DNA from 4 places in the Streptomyces sp. Pv4-95 genome. Region 2 is predicted to be linked to each of the others. Evidence: riboswitches for the same ligand, from Rfam matches in the RefSeq annotation. Region 2 holds a riboswitch; each other region holds the start of a gene.

Region 1 (4,019 bases), 580 kb from region 2:
GGCCAGCCCGCGCGCCAGGACGGCGATCTCCTGCGTCTTCTGACGGGCGAAGGCCAGCCAGCGGGCGATCTGCGGGTCGATGTCGTGCTCGGCGGTGGCGTCCAGCGGGACGTGCAGCAGCGAGCAGGATGCCGAGACATCGACGTGGTCGGCGAGACCGAGCAGTGTGCCCAGCGTGGACAGCGACTTCTCGTAGTCGTTGATCCAGATGTTGCGGCCGTTGACGACGCCCGCGACCAGCCGCTTGCCCGGCAGGCCGCCGGCCGCCGCGAGGTCCTGGAGGTTGGCGGCGCCCGACTCGGTGAAGTCGATGGCCAGCCCCTCGACCGGCGCCTTGGCCAGGACGGTCAGCGCGTCGCCGAGCCGACCGAAGTAGGAGGCGACCAGGAGCTTCGGGCGGTCGGTGAGGGCCCCGAGCTCGCGGTAGGCGCGCGCGGCAGCATTCAGTTCCGCCGGGGTGCGGTCCTGGACGAGAGCAGGCTCATCGAGCTGCACCCACTCGGCGCCCGCAGCCCGCAGGTCGGCGACGACCTCGGCGTACACCGGAAGGAGCCGGTCGAGCAGGGTCAGCGGCTCGAAGTCGGCGGCGACCCCGGGAGCCGGCTTGGCCAGCAGGAGGTAGGTGATCGGCCCGACGAGGACCGGGCGGGCGGCGTGCCCGAGCGCGAGGGCTTCCTTCAGTTCGGCGACCTGCTTGGTGGAGTCGGCGGTGAAGACGGTGTCCGGGCCGAGCTCGGGGACCAGGTAGTGATAGTTGGTGTCGAACCACTTGGTCATTTCCAGCGGGACGACCTCCTGGGTGCCCCGCGCCATGGCGAAGTAGACGTCAATGGGGCATCCCCTGCTCGAGCGAAGCCGAGAGCTTGGGGAAGCGTCGGCGCCGACCGCCGCGCGATGCCGCTCGGGGACAGCGCCGACCATGACACTGGTGTCCAGGACGTGGTCGTAGTACGAGAAATCACCGGACGGCACCTCGTGGACGCCGGCGTCGGCCAGTTGTTGCCAGTTCGCCCGGCGCAGTTCTGCCGCGGTCTGCCGGAGGGCGTCGGCGCCGACGCGGCCTTTCCAGTAGCCCTCGATGGCCTTCTTCAGTTCCCGGTGCTGTCCCTGGCGGGGGTAGCCGTACACGGTGGCCCGTGCTGCCGCGGCTGCGGACTTCGCTGTCACGGAACTCTCCTTCGCGAGATGTCTCGTCGGTGTCCCGGAGACGGAACGAGAGCGCGAAGGAACGACTCACCGGGCGGGCCACGCGCAGGTGCTCTCGCGTGTGCCGCTCGATATGTACGTCGACCCGCCCACGAGGTCACCGGGATGGCCGCACGCGATCGGTCGCGTGCGGGCAACGGGCAGGTCTTCGGACTCGCGGGCCCGTCTCGTACACGTACGAGACACCTACTGGCCGTCGCTTCCCAGACCCGGCCGGGCCCAGTGCGTATGACGGCGTTCGTTCCCACTCACCGCTGCGGGGCAGTCCCGGATTCCCACCGGGTTCCCTCTTACGACGCTCCCGCCTGGCGGACGGGGCGAACCAGCTGCACTCGTCACCCTAGAGGGACAACCAGCGAGCGCGCAGCCCGCACCGCATGGTGGACGGTGATATGAGACACGGGCCGTGGACGCATATCCGGGGACACACAGCCGTACACGGGGGCGCGGAGCATCCGCGTCAGCCGCTCCGCACCCCGCACGCCCGGGCACAGCAGTCGCGACCCCTCAGCCCCGAGACGTCGCCAGGGTGGTCGCGCTGCTGCTCCCGCTCCCCGTGATGGGGCACGATCAAGAAGGTCTCGGGGGAATCAGGGCAGGTCAGGGGCGTTGTCAGTGGGGTGCGGCATGATGCGGGTACGAAGGTTTCACGGGGTGATCGCGGGCACCCCGTGAGGTTGCCCACCCATATTCCAACCACGCCTGTCGAACGGCACGTTGACGCCACTTCGGTGTACGGGACTTCGGTATACGAGTTCGCCCCGCCGGAGTCGATCACCGAGCGGTCTCGCCCGCACTTCGCCGCCGCACGTGGGTGACAAGGGCACGCCACACCTGGGTAACAAGCGGCGGTCGGGGTGCGCTTCGCCCCGTGCGACGCCCATAGGATGATCGCCGTACGGTCAACACGACTTGACGGTGCCGGACGGACAGGACAACGGGGAGACAATGACCAGCCCGACCCAGGCCCCGGAACAGGCCAAGACCCATGAGCCCCACCCCTATATCGGGGGGCGCAATGCCGCGCTGCGCGCGCTCACCGCGTGGCGGATGGAGCGGGCGGGCGCGCCCCGGGTCGTCATCCTGACCGGAAGCCCGGGCACCGGATGTTCGCGGCTGCTCACGGGGTTCCTGATGCTCTGCGACCCGGAGTATCGCAAGGGGATCGAGCTGGAGGCGCTCGATCCGGCGACCGTGCCTTCGGACTTGCCCGCACCTGCGGTACCGAGCGTCGCCGGACTGACGGCAGCGCAGACCCTGTGGCTGCTCGCCGGTCACTACGAGTTGTCCGCGACACGCACCGCCGACATCTTCTCGGAACTCGGTCAACTCCCGTTGTCCGGGCGGCCGGTGACGATCGTCGTGCCGGATGTGGATCGGGCCGGCCCGGTGCGGGGGACGGGTGAGCCCGCGCACGTGGTGCGGGACGCGCTGAAGCCCCTCGCCGCCGTCGACTCCATACGCCTCCTCGCTGACGTACCCCGGGAGTTGGCGGCCGAGCTCGCCGAGGGACTGCCGCCCGGCGTGGCCCAGATCATCGACCTCGACGCACCGGAGTGGGCCGACCCCGAAGGGCTTGTGCTGCAGGCCGAGGCACTGCTCAATCCCCAATTCGGCGCCCCGGCAATGCCGTTCACGATCGATCCTGACGCTCGACGCGCGCTCGCCGAGGCGATCGCCCGGCGCGCGGGGGACGGCGCGGGCAGCCGCCTGACCGTGCACCTCGCCGTGCAGTCGATCCTGATGCACCCGGAGGGCTTCGACCCGGCGGATGCGAGCCAACTGCCGGGCAGCGTCGGCGAAGTGCTCGATCTGCACGCCGAGCGGCTTGACACCCACCCCCGCATCCTGCGACAGATCCTCGCACCCCTCGCCCTGGCCGAGGGCGACGGCCTGCCCGTGCACCTGCTGACCCCGCTCGCCTCCGCAGCCGCAGAGCGGGACATCAGCGAGGACATGGCGCGGGGCATGCTGCTCGCCGCCCCCTTCATCCGCCCCATCGAGAGGGCCGGCGAAGGCATCCCCGAGGACGAGCGGACGCTCCTCGGATTGCAGCACCCGGGCATCGGCGAGGCCGTTCGGGCCGGTATTCCGGATGTTCCGGGCGCTCAGGCGCGTATCGCCATGGAGCTGCTGGAGGCCGTACCCGATCAGGACTGGGCGAAGGCAGGGGCGTACGTTCGCGATCACATCGCCGGACACTCCCTGGAGGCCGGTTTGCTCCCCCGGCTCCTCACCGACCCCGGCCTGTTCGCCCACGCCGAGCCGGTGCGGTTGCGCGCCGCGGTGGAGGCCGTACCCCCGGAGCAGCTGGACGCGCCGGCGCGCACCTATCTGCGTACTGCACCGCTGCTCACCCGCACCCAGGCACCCGCCCTCCTTCGAGCGGCGCTCCTGGAGACCGCGTTCGTCGAAGACGGACTGCCGGAGTACGCGGCGGTGTTGCGCCGTATGGTGCCCGAGCTTCCCTGGCACACCCTGTGGAGCGTGCCGGTCGTCGGGGTCGACGCCGTGACAATCGGCAAACTGCCCCCGGCCGCAGCGGCGTCGGACAGCGCCGCGGAGGCTCCTGCGACGCAGGAGCCTCCGGAGTCGGCCCCGCTCGCGGTCGCCGTAAGCGTGGTGCCTCAAGGCACACCGGGTTCGAATCCGTTGAAGGCCGACGATCCCGAGGCCCCCGCCGTGCTGGTGCAGGACCTCGCCACCGGCTCCGTCATCGATGCCGACCCGACCCGGATTCTGCGCCCCTCGGATGACGAGCGCGCCACGGGGCCGCTCGGGTTCAGCCGCGGCGCCGACTATGTACGCGTCTG
Region 2 (4,019 bases):
ACGCGGTCGCCACCGCCACGGAGGCCAAGGTCCTCGTACCGCAGGGCCGGGAGACGAGGTCCATGCCTTCGCGGGGCCACGCTCGCTGTGGGGTGCCCGCCTGGCCCGCTCCGTGCACCACGCGGTGCGCGGCGCGCTCCCTGAGCACTGAAGCCTGCGCTCGCCCCGCCGGCATCCCTGTGTCTCACCGCCGCAGCTTTCCCCTGCCCTCAGGGCCCACTCCCCGCCCGAGGGACCGCCCGGGCTTATTGCATACTGTTCGCAATAACAATTTTGGTGCAATTAGTCTGGGCGCGGTGCGAGAGGAGAAGGGCATGCGTGGGACGCCCGTGGTGCTGGGCATTGAGTCGTCCTGTGACGAGACGGGGGCCGGGCTCGTGCAGGACGGCCGGCTGCTGGGGCATGCGGTGGCGTCGAGTATGGACGAGCACGCCCGGTTCGGTGGAGTGGTGCCGGAGATCGCGTCCCGCGCCCATGTCCAGGCGCTCAATCCGGTCGTCCGGCAGGCGCTGGAGCAGGCCGGACTGGGGATGTCCGACATCGGGGCGGTCGCGGTGACGACCGGTCCGGGGCTGTCGGGCGCCCTTCAGGTCGGACTGGCCGGCGCGAAGGGGCTGGCGTATGCGCTGGGCGTCCCGCTCTACGGCGTGCACCACTTGGCGGGGCATGTCGCCGCCGACACCCTGGAGCACGGTCCGCTGCCCGACCCCTGCATGGTGCTGATCGTCTCCGGCGGGCACACCTCGCTGCTGCTCGTACGCGATCTGGCCCGGGATCCGATCGTGCACCTCGGCGACACGCTCGACGACGCGGCCGGCGAATGCTTCGACAAGGTCGCCCGGGTCTTCGGGCTGCCCTATCCCGGCGGTCCGGCCATCGACCGGGCCGCGCGCGAGGGCGACGCCCGCGCCGTCGCCTTCCCCCGGCCACTCACCGGGCCGCGGGATGATCCGTACGGCTTCTCGTTCTCGGGGCTGAAGACCGCCGCGGCACGGTGGGCGGAGCGGCATCGGGGACAGGTCCTGCCGGTGGCCGACGGTGCCGCCTCGCTCCAGGAGGCGGTCGCCGATGTGCTGACCCGCAAGGCAGTGGCCGCCTGCACCGCGCACGGCGTGGGCACCCTGGTCGTGGTCGGCGGGGTGGCGGCCAACTCCCGGGTCCGGGCGCTGGCGGAGGAGCGCTGCGCGGCCGCCGGAGTCACCCTGCGCGTGCCGCCGCTGAAGCTGTGCACGGACAATGGCGCGATGATCGCCGCTATCGGGGATCTCCTGGTCCGGGCGGGCGCCGAGCCCGCACCGCTGAACGTCTCGATCGATCCGTCAGCGCCCTTGGAGTACGCCGCGCTGCACCCGGTCGCCCGCAAGGTCCCCGTGAAGGTGTCCTGATGGCCGGCGTGGTCCGCGCTGTATCCGGCCGACAGCTGGAGTCGTACGCCGACGGCATTCGCACCGTATATGCCGATGCCTTCGGCGGGCCTCCGTGGGCGGAAGGTCCGACCCCGGCCGACGGGTACCTGTTGCGACTGGCCGACGATGTGCGACGCCCCGGGTTCCGGGCCGCGCTCGCACTCGACGAGGGCACCGTGCTCGGGTTCGCGACCGCCTGGACAACTCCCGCCCCCTTCCCCACCACCCGTTGCTACCCGCAGGCGGCCGCCGCTCTGGGTGCCGCACGCACCACTGCCTGGCTGTGCGGCGCCCAGGAAATCGACGAACTGGCCGTGCACACACAGGCGCGCGGCAGTGGCCTGGGTGCCTGCCTGCTGGATGCGCTGCACGCCGAGACGGCACACGGCCGCTCGTGGCTGCTCACCTCCGTACGCGCCGAACGCGCCGTCGCCTTCTACCGGCGACTCGGCTGGCGCCAGGCCACCCACCCCGCACCCGGAGGGCAGGGAGTGGCCGTCTTCCTCGGTCCCCACCACCCCGCCGAAGTGCCGGCCCCCCTTCCCGACTGAACTGACCACTCCGGAACCCTCTTTGCAAGCCTTCTTGTGCACCTCCGACGTCCGAACCCTGCCCACGGGCACTGAGCCGGCCGTTCACATCGCCGAGCCCACACGGCGCCGCCCCGACAGCCCCTCCAGCCGCTTCAACTCGTTCGTCCCGGGTCCTGCGGGGAACGACCCCTGGGCCCCGGTTCCCCTGTCCGTGCGCCAGAATGAGTGCACGAGGCGACGGGGACCAGGAAGCCGGTGTGATTCCGGCGCGGTCCCGCCACTGTGACCGAGGAGCGAACCTCCCGCATGTCACTGTCCGCGGACGCGGATGGGAAGGCGGAGGCGAGTGACGATCCGGGAGCCAGGAGACTGACCCGTCGCCGGTCCGACAGCAGGGGCGAGGACACCCCGGAGAGGATCGATTGTGACGACGCATGCCCGGACGGAGCCGGTACGGCCCGAACTCGGCAGACGAGGGGTGCTGGCCGCCGGAGGCTCCCTGGCGCTGGCCGCGTCCGGCCTGCTCACAGGCTGCGGCGGGGACACGAGGGACGGCGGAGGCAGCGACCGGTTCCGCGCCGCGTTCACCGCCGGGGGATCCCAGGAGACCCTCGACCCCCACGTCGCCCCGAACTTCGTCGACCAGGCCCGGGCCAAGGCCCTCTACGACACGCTGGGCACCTACGCGGCCGACATGTCCGTCCGCGGGCGGCTCGCGGAGTCCTGGGAGAGCGACGCCTCCGGCACCCGGTGGCGCGTACGGCTGCGCAAGGCGGAGTTCCACGACGGCAGACCGGTGACGGCAAAGGACGTCCTCTACAGCTACCGCCGTGCCGCCGACCCCGACACCGGCTCCCCCTCGCAACAGCTGCTCTCCGCGATCGACTTCGACGCCGGAAAAGCCGACGGCGAGCGGTCCGTCGTCTTCGTGCTGAAGGCGCCGAACTTCGAGTTCCCCAGCGTCCTCGCCGGCCCGGGCACCGAGATCATCCCCGACGGTACGAAGGACTTCCGCACGCCCGTCGGCTCCGGCCCCTTCACCTACGTCTCCTTCACGCCCGGCGGTACCGCCCGCTACCGGCGCTGGGCGGACCACTGGGACGGCGCCCCGCACATCGCCGAGTTGGAGATCGTCCCCGCGAACGAGGAGTCGGCGCGGCTCAACGCCCTGCTGTCCGGACAGGTCCACTACATATCCGACATGGCCGGCGCCTCCGTGGAACGGCTGAAGAAGGAGGGCTCGACGCGGCTGCTGACCGCGGAACGGGCCACCGCCCAGCAGTTGGTGCTGCGGACCGGCCGAAAGCCGTTCGACGACCCCCGGCTGGTGCGGGCCGTGCAACTCGGGCTCGACCGGGAGGCGTTGGTGCGTGTCGCCCTCGCCGGGCACGGCGAGCCGGGGAACGACCTGTTCGGCATGGGCCTGCGCGGCTACCCGGACGACCTCAAACCCCGCGAGCGGGACATCGGCAAGGCGCGCAGGCTCGTGAAGGAGGCCGGCGCGAACGGGCTGGAGATCACCGTGGAGACCAGCTCCGTCGACGCCGCATGGGAGCCTGCCGCGGACCTGATGGCACGCCAGCTGCGCGAGGTGGGGCTGAGGCTCACCTCCAACACCCGTGCCTCCAGCACCTACTTCAGCGAGATCAAGACGAAGGGCGTCGCCGCCTTCAACACCACCTCCACGCTGCCCGTATCCGACTTCCTCCAGCAGCGGGTCCGCGGCGGAGCTGCCCGCAACCAGACGCAGTACGCCTCGAAGGATTTCGACGCGTTGCTGGAACGCGCCCGTACCACCCGGGACGAGCAAGGACGGCTGGCCCTGCTCGCGCGCGCCCAGAAGATCGCCCGCGACGGGTCCGGGCTGCTGGTGTGGGCGTTCTCCGACGCCAACGACGCCATCGGCCCGTCCGTCCGCGGACTGCGCGCCGCACCGCCGAACTCGCACGACTGGGCCCGGTTCGACCGGGTCCGCGTGGGCTGAGGTGTGCGCCTACGTCCTGCGGCGCTCACTACTGGCAGTCATTCAGTGCCTGGTGGTACTGGTCGCTGTGTTCGCCGTGGGGTCGCTGCTGCCCGG
Region 3 (4,019 bases), 800 kb from region 2:
TCGTCAACGGCAGGTGCGCGCCGTGCTGTTCGAAGCTTCCGATGGGGAGCACCGCCAGCTTCGGCTGCTGCTGCCGTACCTCCTCCGCGGTGTCCGTCGGCAGGAGGCCGGGGGGCGAGGTCCGTTGTCCCGAAGCGGTCATGGTGGGGCGGGCCTTTCGTCGCTCGGTGCCGGTGTCGGCGCAGCAGTCGCAGCATAGGCCGCGAGCGCCGCGCCGGGCTGGGCGGTGCACTCCGCCCTTGTGCATGCCACACACCCCATCGACCATGCAGGTGGCGGGCCTTGTCATCTTGTGAGTGATTGCCGCCTCCCGTTCTCCCGCGCACGTACGATCGCGGAATGACGGAGCCCGGTGCCGATGTCGCGTTCGACGATGCCGCTCGCCAGTCCGGTGTCGTACGGCAACTCACGGAAAACGAACGGAGAGCAGCGGTCAACCGCCTCGCGGATGCGGTGCGACCCGCGACCGTGCAGCGGGTCGCCGAGGTGCGTATGCCGACGGCGTACGGCGAGTTCCTGGCGGTCGGCTACCTGGACCGCCGGGGCGGCGTGGAGCACGTGGCGCTGGTGCACGGCGACGTGGCCGGCCGGACGGTCCTCGCCCGGCTGCACTCGGAATGCCTGACGGGAGACGCCTTCGCGTCCACGCACTGCGAGTGCGGCGAACAGCTGTCCGAGGCCCTTCGGGCGATCGTGGCCGAAGGGCGGGGCGTCCTGGTCTATCTGCGCGGCCATGAGGGGCGCGGAATCGGGCTGGTCGCCAAGCTGCGGGCGATGGGACTGCAGGAGGACGGTCTGGACACCGTCGAGGCGAATATCGCCCTGGGCCTGCCGGTCGATGCCCGCGACTACGGATCAGGCGCCGCCATGTTGCACGATCTCGGTGTCCGGTCCGTGCGCCTGCTGTCGAACAATCCACGCAAACGCGAGGCGTTGGTGCGGCACGGTGTCACGGTCGAGGCGCAGGTCCCGCTGCTGACGCCGCCCGGCGCCGAGAACCTCCGCTATCTGCGCACCAAACGCGAGCGGCTCGACCACGACCTGCCGCATCTCGACCACCTTCCCGGCCAGTCCTGAGGCTCAGGTGGCCCGCCGGGTTCGTCGCCCGAGTACGTGGAAGGGGCCCGCGACAGCCGTCGCGGGCCCCTTCCACGTGGTGCGGCACTGCCGTCAGGGTGTGACCGGCACACTCCGCGCGGCAGCAGCCTCCTTCGTCGGGACGACGCGCTCCGCGAGGTGGCCGAAGATCAGCCCGAAGGCGGTCCACAGCACCAGTTGGATGGCGATCGCCGACAGCCGGAACTGCCAGAGCAGCGTGCCGGAGAAACCGTGCGGCACCTCGTTCATGGACGGCAGGAAGGCGTACGCGATGCCGATGGCCACGACGAAGGCCGCGCCGCCCGCCACCGTGGCGTACCAGTTGCCCAGCTTGGGAGCGAGCCGCCGCCCGAGAATCGTCGCGGCGACGGCGAGCAGGATGCCCAGCAGCATCATCAGGAAGTACAGAGCCGTGCGCTTGCCGATGGTGTCGGGGTCGCCGACCGCCGGCGGATTGGCCGGGTACTTCAGGAACGGTACGAGGTAGACGGCCACCAGGGCGGCCGCGGACAGCAGGACGGCGGTGGCCCGGGCCCCGAAGCGGCCGATCCGGCCCAGGGCGAAGCAGAAGGCCAGCGCGGCGATCCCGCCCAGGGCCACGCCGTAGACCAGTACGCCGGTCGCCAGCCCCGCCGTGGACTGCACACCGCGGCTGACGACCTCCACCTCGTGCTCGTGGCCGTGGCTGTGTGTCTGCGCTTCCTCGAAGGCGATGGCGGCGTCCACCCTCGGTTCGCCCAGGAAGTAGGCGACGACGAGGGCGACGACACCGGCTGCCAGACCCGCGAGCATGCCGCGCACCAGGAGATTTCTGATGGTGACGGAGTTCATTTCCTCGGGTCCGATCAGTGGCAGGGGAAGCCGAGCAGGTGGCGGCCGTCGTGGACCCACTCGTGGACGTCCGTACCGGACAGCAGTGAGGTGGCGCCCTGCTCCGCGCCGATGAAGTACAGCAGGACGAGCATCAGGACGCCGAAGAACAGCGCCCACGGGGCGATCGCCTTGAGGGGGAGTGTTGCCGGGGTGACGGCGCCGGTCGTCGGCGGTGCGATGGTCTGAGCCATGGCGGAACCTCCTGGTAGGGGAACTCGCGTCCCGTGTAGCGGAGTGCGCAATGACATGGCGGGTCTGGCTCGCCCGGTCCCGGCCCCCGCGGGGGCCGAGTCGAAACCGGACATACAGTGGCGCGACCGCGCCGGGATCCCACCGGCTTCCGTCATGTCATCGTCAATATCCTCGGGAAGGTACCGCGAACCGGCGGGCGGGCCAAGGCCGAGCAGGGGGCGGAGAGGGGCAGTGCGGGGCGCGCGGTGTCGACAACTCGCCTTACCGGACGCTCTGTTGTTGCCGCGGCACATCGAAAGAGGGGTTCATGACAACTCGGGTGACGTTGCTCTCACCGGCTGCCGGGGACGCGCAGCGCGAGGTGCGGTTCGACGACGACGCGCCGCTGAGCGAGGCGGGGCTGCGCCGGGCCCGGGCCGCCGCGGGCGGCTTCCCGGCAGCCGACCGGACCCTGGTCTCCCCGTCCGTACGCTGCCGTCGCACGGCCGCTGAGCTGGGGCTCTCCGCGGCGACCGCGTCCGAGCTGGCCGGCTGTGGGATGGGCGCCTGGCGCGGCCGGACGCTGGCGGAGGTGGCCGAGGCGGATCCCGCGGCGGTGTCCGCCTGGCTGTCCGACCCCGGCTTCGCGGGGCACGGCGGGGAGTCGCTGCGGGAGCTGTGCGACCGGGTCGGAGGCTGGCTGGACGGCGTGGCCGACGTCTCCGGGCGGGTGCTGGCGGTGGTGGAGCCGGACGTGGTGCGGGCCGCGGCGGTGTGTGCCCTGCGGGTGCCGCTGGACGCCTTCTGGCGGATGGATGTGCCGCCGCTGACCGCGACCGAGTTGAGCGGTCGGGGCGGCCGCTGGAATCTGGCGCTGGGGCGGACGCCGGGGCGCCCGTAAGGGGTTTTCGGTGCGCCGGGCCCGTCGCGAGAAAATTGAAGGGCTGCACATCTACCCATAAAGGGGACATAAGTGCAGAATAAAGAGTGCGTGGCAGATGCCTCGCGGTACGGCCAAGGCTTGTGAACCAAGGAGGCGAGTCGCATGGCCGACGTCTCACACAGCAGGGGCGACCTCGCAGGTCACCCCGACGCTACCGAGATGCAAGCCCGATACGACCGGGTTCTCGGCGGGCGTGACGTGGTACTCGTGGACGGACCGGTGTTCCTCGTCGGCCTGTACTGCGCGGCTTCGCCATGGATCGTCCACTACACGGCCTCGCAGTCCGCGCTCGTGACGCACAACCTCATCGTCGGCATCGCGATCGCCCTGCTGGCCATCGGGTTCACCGTGACGCCGGACCGGATGTACGGCCTGAGCGGTGCGATGTGCGCGATCGGCGCGTGGATGATCGTGGCGCCGTGGATCGTCGGCACCAACCCGGATGCCGGCGTCATCTGGAACAACGTCGTCATCGGTGGCCTCACGTTCCTGCTGGGGGCGATGTGCGTCGCCGTGGCGTCGAGAAGCCGCCGCCTGACGTGAAGCCCGCTCCCGATAGGGGCTGGTGACAACCCGTCGACCCGCCTGCCGCCCGACGGACGGCCGGCGGGCCGGTGTGTGTCCGTCCGCCGCCGGATTGCGGTCATCCCGGCGGCGGTAAGTCCTCGCGAGGCCGTTCGCCGGCGCGGCCGGGGTACGGCGCGAAGGGGCGGCCGAAGTATCCGGCCAGCATCAGCCCGCCCGCGATGAGCAGGCCGTCACCGAAGGCGATGCCGACGGCGAGAAGGCCGGCCGCGGCGAGCAGAGCCGGCCGTGCGGCGCCGCGACGGTATGCCTCGCGCCGGTCCACGGGTCGCGGGCCGGCGGCGGGGGCCGGCCCCGTGTGCGGGGTGCGGTCGTGCCGGAACCGTTCGGCGGCGTCGGCGAGTTGGCG
Region 4 (4,019 bases), 5.2 Mb from region 2:
CCCTACATCGCGCTCCAACTGGTCGGCATCCAGGCCGTCCTGGACGTGCTGGGGATCGGCGGCGGCGAGACCACCAACTGGTTCGTCAAGGACCTGCCGCTGCTGATCGCCTTCGCCGTCCTGGCGGCCTACACCTACTCGTCCGGACTGCGGGCGCCCGCGCTCATCGCGTTCGTCAAGGACGGGCTGATCTACCTCGTCATCGCGGTGGCGATCATCTACATCCCGATCAAGCTGGGCGGCTTCGACGCGATCTTCGACTCGGCCGGGAAGGCGTTCGCGGAGCCGGGACCGACCGGTAAGCCGCGCGGCGAGCTGGCGAGCGGCCCCAACGCCCAGTGGGCCTACGCCACGCTGGCGCTGGGCTCGGCGCTCGCGCTGTTCATGTACCCGCACTCGATCACCGCGACGCTGTCCTCGCGCAGCCGCAACGTGATCCGCCGCAACACCACGATCCTGCCGCTGTACTCCCTGATGCTGGGCCTGCTCGCGCTGCTGGGCTTCATGGCGATCAAGGCCGGCACGGAGATCCACGGCAACCCGCAGCTGGCGATTCCGCAGCTCTTCGAGGACATGTTCCCGAGCTGGTTCGCCGGCGTCGCGTTCGCCGCGATCGGCATCGGCGCCCTGGTGCCGGCGGCCATCATGTCGATCGCCGCGGCCAACCTCTTCACCCGCAACGTCTACAAGGACTTCCTGAAGCCGGACGCCACCCCGGCCCAGGAGCACAAGGTCGCCAAGCTCGTCTCGCTGCTGGTGAAGGTCGGCGCCCTCGCCTTCGTCCTGACCATGGACAAGACGGTCGCCATCAACTTCCAGCTGCTGGGCGGCATCTGGATCCTGCAGACCATGCCGTCCCTCGTCGGCGGCCTGTTCACCCGCTGGTTCCACCGCTGGGCGCTGCTCGCCGGCTGGGCGGTCGGCATGGCGTACGGCACGCTCGCGGCGTACGGCGTGGCCAGCCCCACCCAGGCGCACTTCGGCGGCTCCAGCAGGGAGATCCCGGGTATCGGCGAGATCGGCTACATCGGCCTGACCGCGTTCGTGCTGAACGTCGTGGTCACGGTCGTGCTGACCTTCGCCCTGAAGGCCGCGAAGGCGCCGGAGGGCGTCGACGAGACCAGCCCGGGCGACTACACCGCGGACGTCGGCGACAAGGGCGTCAGCCCCGACCTGCCGCCCGCCACCGCGGAGGCCCCCGTCGGCCACTGAGCCACCGCACCGCCCCCGGCCACGGGCCGTCGCACCTCAGGGTGCGGCGGCCCGTTCGCGTGCCCGGCGCGGTGCGGTAAGCCGGGAGACCCCTTGCCCTGGTGCACGGTCAGACACCCACGGGTGCACGGACAGACACGACTCGATCACTCGCGACGCACAAGATATGGGGGTGCACACGAGAAGGCACCCCCACATGTATGCTCGTGCTCGCTGTCGCCGCAGGGGAATCCGGTGCGAATCCGGAACTGTCCCGCAACGGTGTACGAGTGCGCCCATAAGGCCCCAAAGCCTTGCCGCGCGCCCGTGGAGTCCGAGGACCTGCCGACGGTACGCCCGCACCGCCATCGGTGCGAGCGTCGATACGTCCGGGCCCCGTGGGATGGGCCGGTGGACGCCGCGCGGTGTGCCCGCGCACCCCGAACGACTCCGGGGTGCCCCACGCCCGCGCGCGCCCGTCGCGCCCCTCCCTCCTGGCCCCCGCCGAGTGAGGGAGAGCAGCACGTGACCATCGCGCCAACGGAGCCCGCGTCAGACGCCGAGGTCGTGCGGTCCGCGCCGCCCGCCCCCGCCGACCGGGTCGAGGACGGCCCCGGCGTCGCCCTGCTGCGCACGCTGACCGAGCTGACCGAGGACCTGACCGCGACCGACCCCGGCAAGGTGGCCGCCGCCGCCCTCCGAGGCCGCCACGCGGGCTCCGACGAGGCGGAGTTGCGCTCCCTGGCGATCGAGGCCGCGGCCGGTCTGATCGGTGACGAGCCGCAGTACTCCCGCCTCGCCGCGCGGCTGCTCACCCTCGCCATCGCCGAGGAGGCCGCGGGCCAGGGCGCCACCTCCTTCTCGGCCTCGGTGGACACCGGCCACCGCGAGGGTCTGATCGCCGACGCGACCGCCGCGTTCGTGCGCACCCACGCCGCCCGCCTGGACGCCGCCGTCGACAAGGCACTCGCCGACGGCGCCGACGACCGCTTCGGCTACTTCGGCCTGCGCACCCTGCACTCCCGCTACCTGCTGCGGCACCCCACCACCCGTCAGGTCATCGAGACGCCGCAGCACTTCCTGCTCCGGGTGGCCTGCGGTCTCGCCGAGAACGACTCCGGCGCCGCGCTGGACGACGTCGCCGAGCTGTACCGCCTCACCAGCTCGCTGTCCTATCTGCCCTCCTCCCCCACCCTGTTCAACTCCGGCACCCGCCACCCGCAGATGTCCTCCTGCTATCTGCTGGACTCCCCGCTGGACGAACTCGACTCGATCTACGACCGGTACCACCAGGTCGCCCGGCTCTCCAAGCACGCCGGCGGTATCGGTCTGTCCTACTCCCGGATCCGCGCACGGGGGTCGCTGATCCGGGGCACCAACGGCCACTCCAACGGCATCGTGCCGTTCCTGCGCACCCTGGACGCCTCGGTCGCGGCGGTGAACCAGGGAGGCCGCCGCAAGGGCGCCGCCTGCGTCTACCTGGAGACCTGGCACGCCGACATCGAGGAGTTCCTGGAGCTGCGCGACAACACCGGCGAGGAGGCCCGCCGTACGCACAACCTCAACATCGCGCACTGGATCCCGGACGAGTTCATGCGCCGCGTCGAGGCGGACGCCGACTGGTCGCTGTTCTCGCCGTCCGACACCCCGGAGCTGGTGGACCTGTGGGGCGCGGAGTTCGACGCCGCCTACCGCAGGGCCGAGGCCGAGGGCAAGGCGCTCAAGCAGATCCCGGCCCGGCTGCTGTACTCGCGGATGATGCGGACCCTGGCGCAGACCGGCAACGGCTGGATGACGTTCAAGGACGCCGCCAACCGCACCGCCAACCAGACCGCCGAGCCCGGCAAGGTCGTCCACTCGTCCAACCTGTGCACCGAGATCCTGGAGGTCACGGACGACGGCGAAACCGCGGTCTGCAACCTCGGGTCGGTCAACCTCGCCGCGCATCTCGGCGACGAGACGGCCGGCTGGGAGGACGCGATGGACTGGGAGCGGCTGGACGCGACGGTCCGCACCGCCGTCACCTTCCTCGACCGCGTCGTGGACATCAACTTCTACCCGACCGACCAGGCCGGCGCCTCCAACTCCCGCTGGCGGCCGGTGGGTCTGGGTCTGATGGGGCTGCAGGACGTCTTCTTCCGGCTGCGGCTGCCCTTCGACTCCCCCGAGGCGCGGGAGCTGTCGACCCGCATCTCCGAGCGGATCATGCTCGCCGCGTACGAGGCGTCCGCCGACCTCGCGGAGCGGCACGGCCCGCACCCGGCCTGGTCCTCGACCCGCACCGCCCGCGGTGTGCTGCACCCCGACCACTACCCGAACGCCGAGCCCCGCTGGGCGGACCGGTGGGCTGCGCTGCGGAACCGGATCGCGGCGACCGGGATGCGCAACTCCCTGCTCCTGGCCATCGCGCCGACCGCGACGATCGCCTCCATCGCCGGTGTCTACGAGTGCATCGAGCCGCAGGTCTCCAACCTCTTCAAGCGCGAGACGCTGTCCGGCGAGTTCCTCCAGGTCAACGCCTATCTGATCGAGGAGCTCAAGGCGCTGGGGCTGTGGGACGCGCGGACCCGTGACGCCCTGCGCGAGGCCAACGGCAGCGTGCAGGACGTCGAGTGGATCCCCGAGGAGGTCCGGGCGCTCTATCGCACCGCCTGGGAGATCCCGCAGCGCGCGCTGATCGACATGGCCGCGGCCCGTACGCCGTACCTCGACCAGAGCCAGTCGCTGAACCTCTTCATGGCGTCGCCGACCATCGGCAAGCTCAGCTCGATGTACGCCTACGCCTGGAAGCGCGGCATCAAGACCACGTACTACCTGCGCTCGCGTCC

What was found. A riboswitch is a leader RNA that binds a small molecule or an ion and turns the genes downstream of it on or off. The one in region 2 is predicted to bind cobalamin.
Region 1: linked by a shared signal. The riboswitch ahead of metE (5-methyltetrahydropteroyltriglutamate--homocysteine S-methyltransferase) and the one ahead of QOM21_RS35765 (ABC transporter substrate-binding protein) in region 2 are both predicted to bind cobalamin.
Region 3: linked by a shared signal. The riboswitch ahead of QOM21_RS32170 (CbtB-domain containing protein) and the one ahead of QOM21_RS35765 (ABC transporter substrate-binding protein) in region 2 are both predicted to bind cobalamin.
Region 4: linked by a shared signal. The riboswitch ahead of QOM21_RS12730 (ribonucleoside-diphosphate reductase subunit alpha) and the one ahead of QOM21_RS35765 (ABC transporter substrate-binding protein) in region 2 are both predicted to bind cobalamin.

The regions. Positions count from the first base shown of each region.
Region 1 is NZ_CP127172.1:7,555,156-7,559,174, forward strand. It holds gene metE (5-methyltetrahydropteroyltriglutamate--homocysteine S-methyltransferase) at 1-1,167, opposite strand, end outside; cobalamin riboswitch at 1,328-1,548, opposite strand; gene QOM21_RS33215 (ATP-binding protein) at 2,155-4,019, shown strand, end outside.
Region 2 is NZ_CP127172.1:8,134,072-8,138,090, reverse strand. It holds partial or broken gene QOM21_RS35780 (adenosylcobinamide amidohydrolase) at 1-151, shown strand, start outside; gene tsaD (tRNA (adenosine(37)-N6)-threonylcarbamoyltransferase complex transferase subunit TsaD) at 315-1,385, shown strand; gene QOM21_RS35770 (GNAT family N-acetyltransferase) at 1,385-1,957, shown strand; cobalamin riboswitch at 2,183-2,311, shown strand; gene QOM21_RS35765 (ABC transporter substrate-binding protein) at 2,364-3,923, shown strand; gene QOM21_RS35760 (ABC transporter permease) at 3,925-4,019, shown strand, end outside.
Region 3 is NZ_CP127172.1:7,333,423-7,337,441, forward strand. It holds gene QOM21_RS32155 (creatininase family protein) at 1-142, opposite strand, end outside; gene ribA (GTP cyclohydrolase II) at 340-1,077, shown strand; gene QOM21_RS32165 (CbtA family protein) at 1,171-1,929, opposite strand; gene QOM21_RS32170 (CbtB-domain containing protein) at 1,944-2,162, opposite strand; cobalamin riboswitch at 2,202-2,352, opposite strand; gene QOM21_RS32175 (histidine phosphatase family protein) at 2,471-3,043, shown strand; gene QOM21_RS32180 (SPW repeat protein) at 3,188-3,628, shown strand; gene QOM21_RS32185 (hypothetical protein) at 3,729-4,019, opposite strand, start outside.
Region 4 is NZ_CP127172.1:2,899,888-2,903,906, forward strand. It holds gene mctP (monocarboxylate uptake permease MctP) at 1-1,212, shown strand, start outside; cobalamin riboswitch at 1,396-1,556, shown strand; gene QOM21_RS12730 (ribonucleoside-diphosphate reductase subunit alpha) at 1,717-4,019, shown strand, end outside.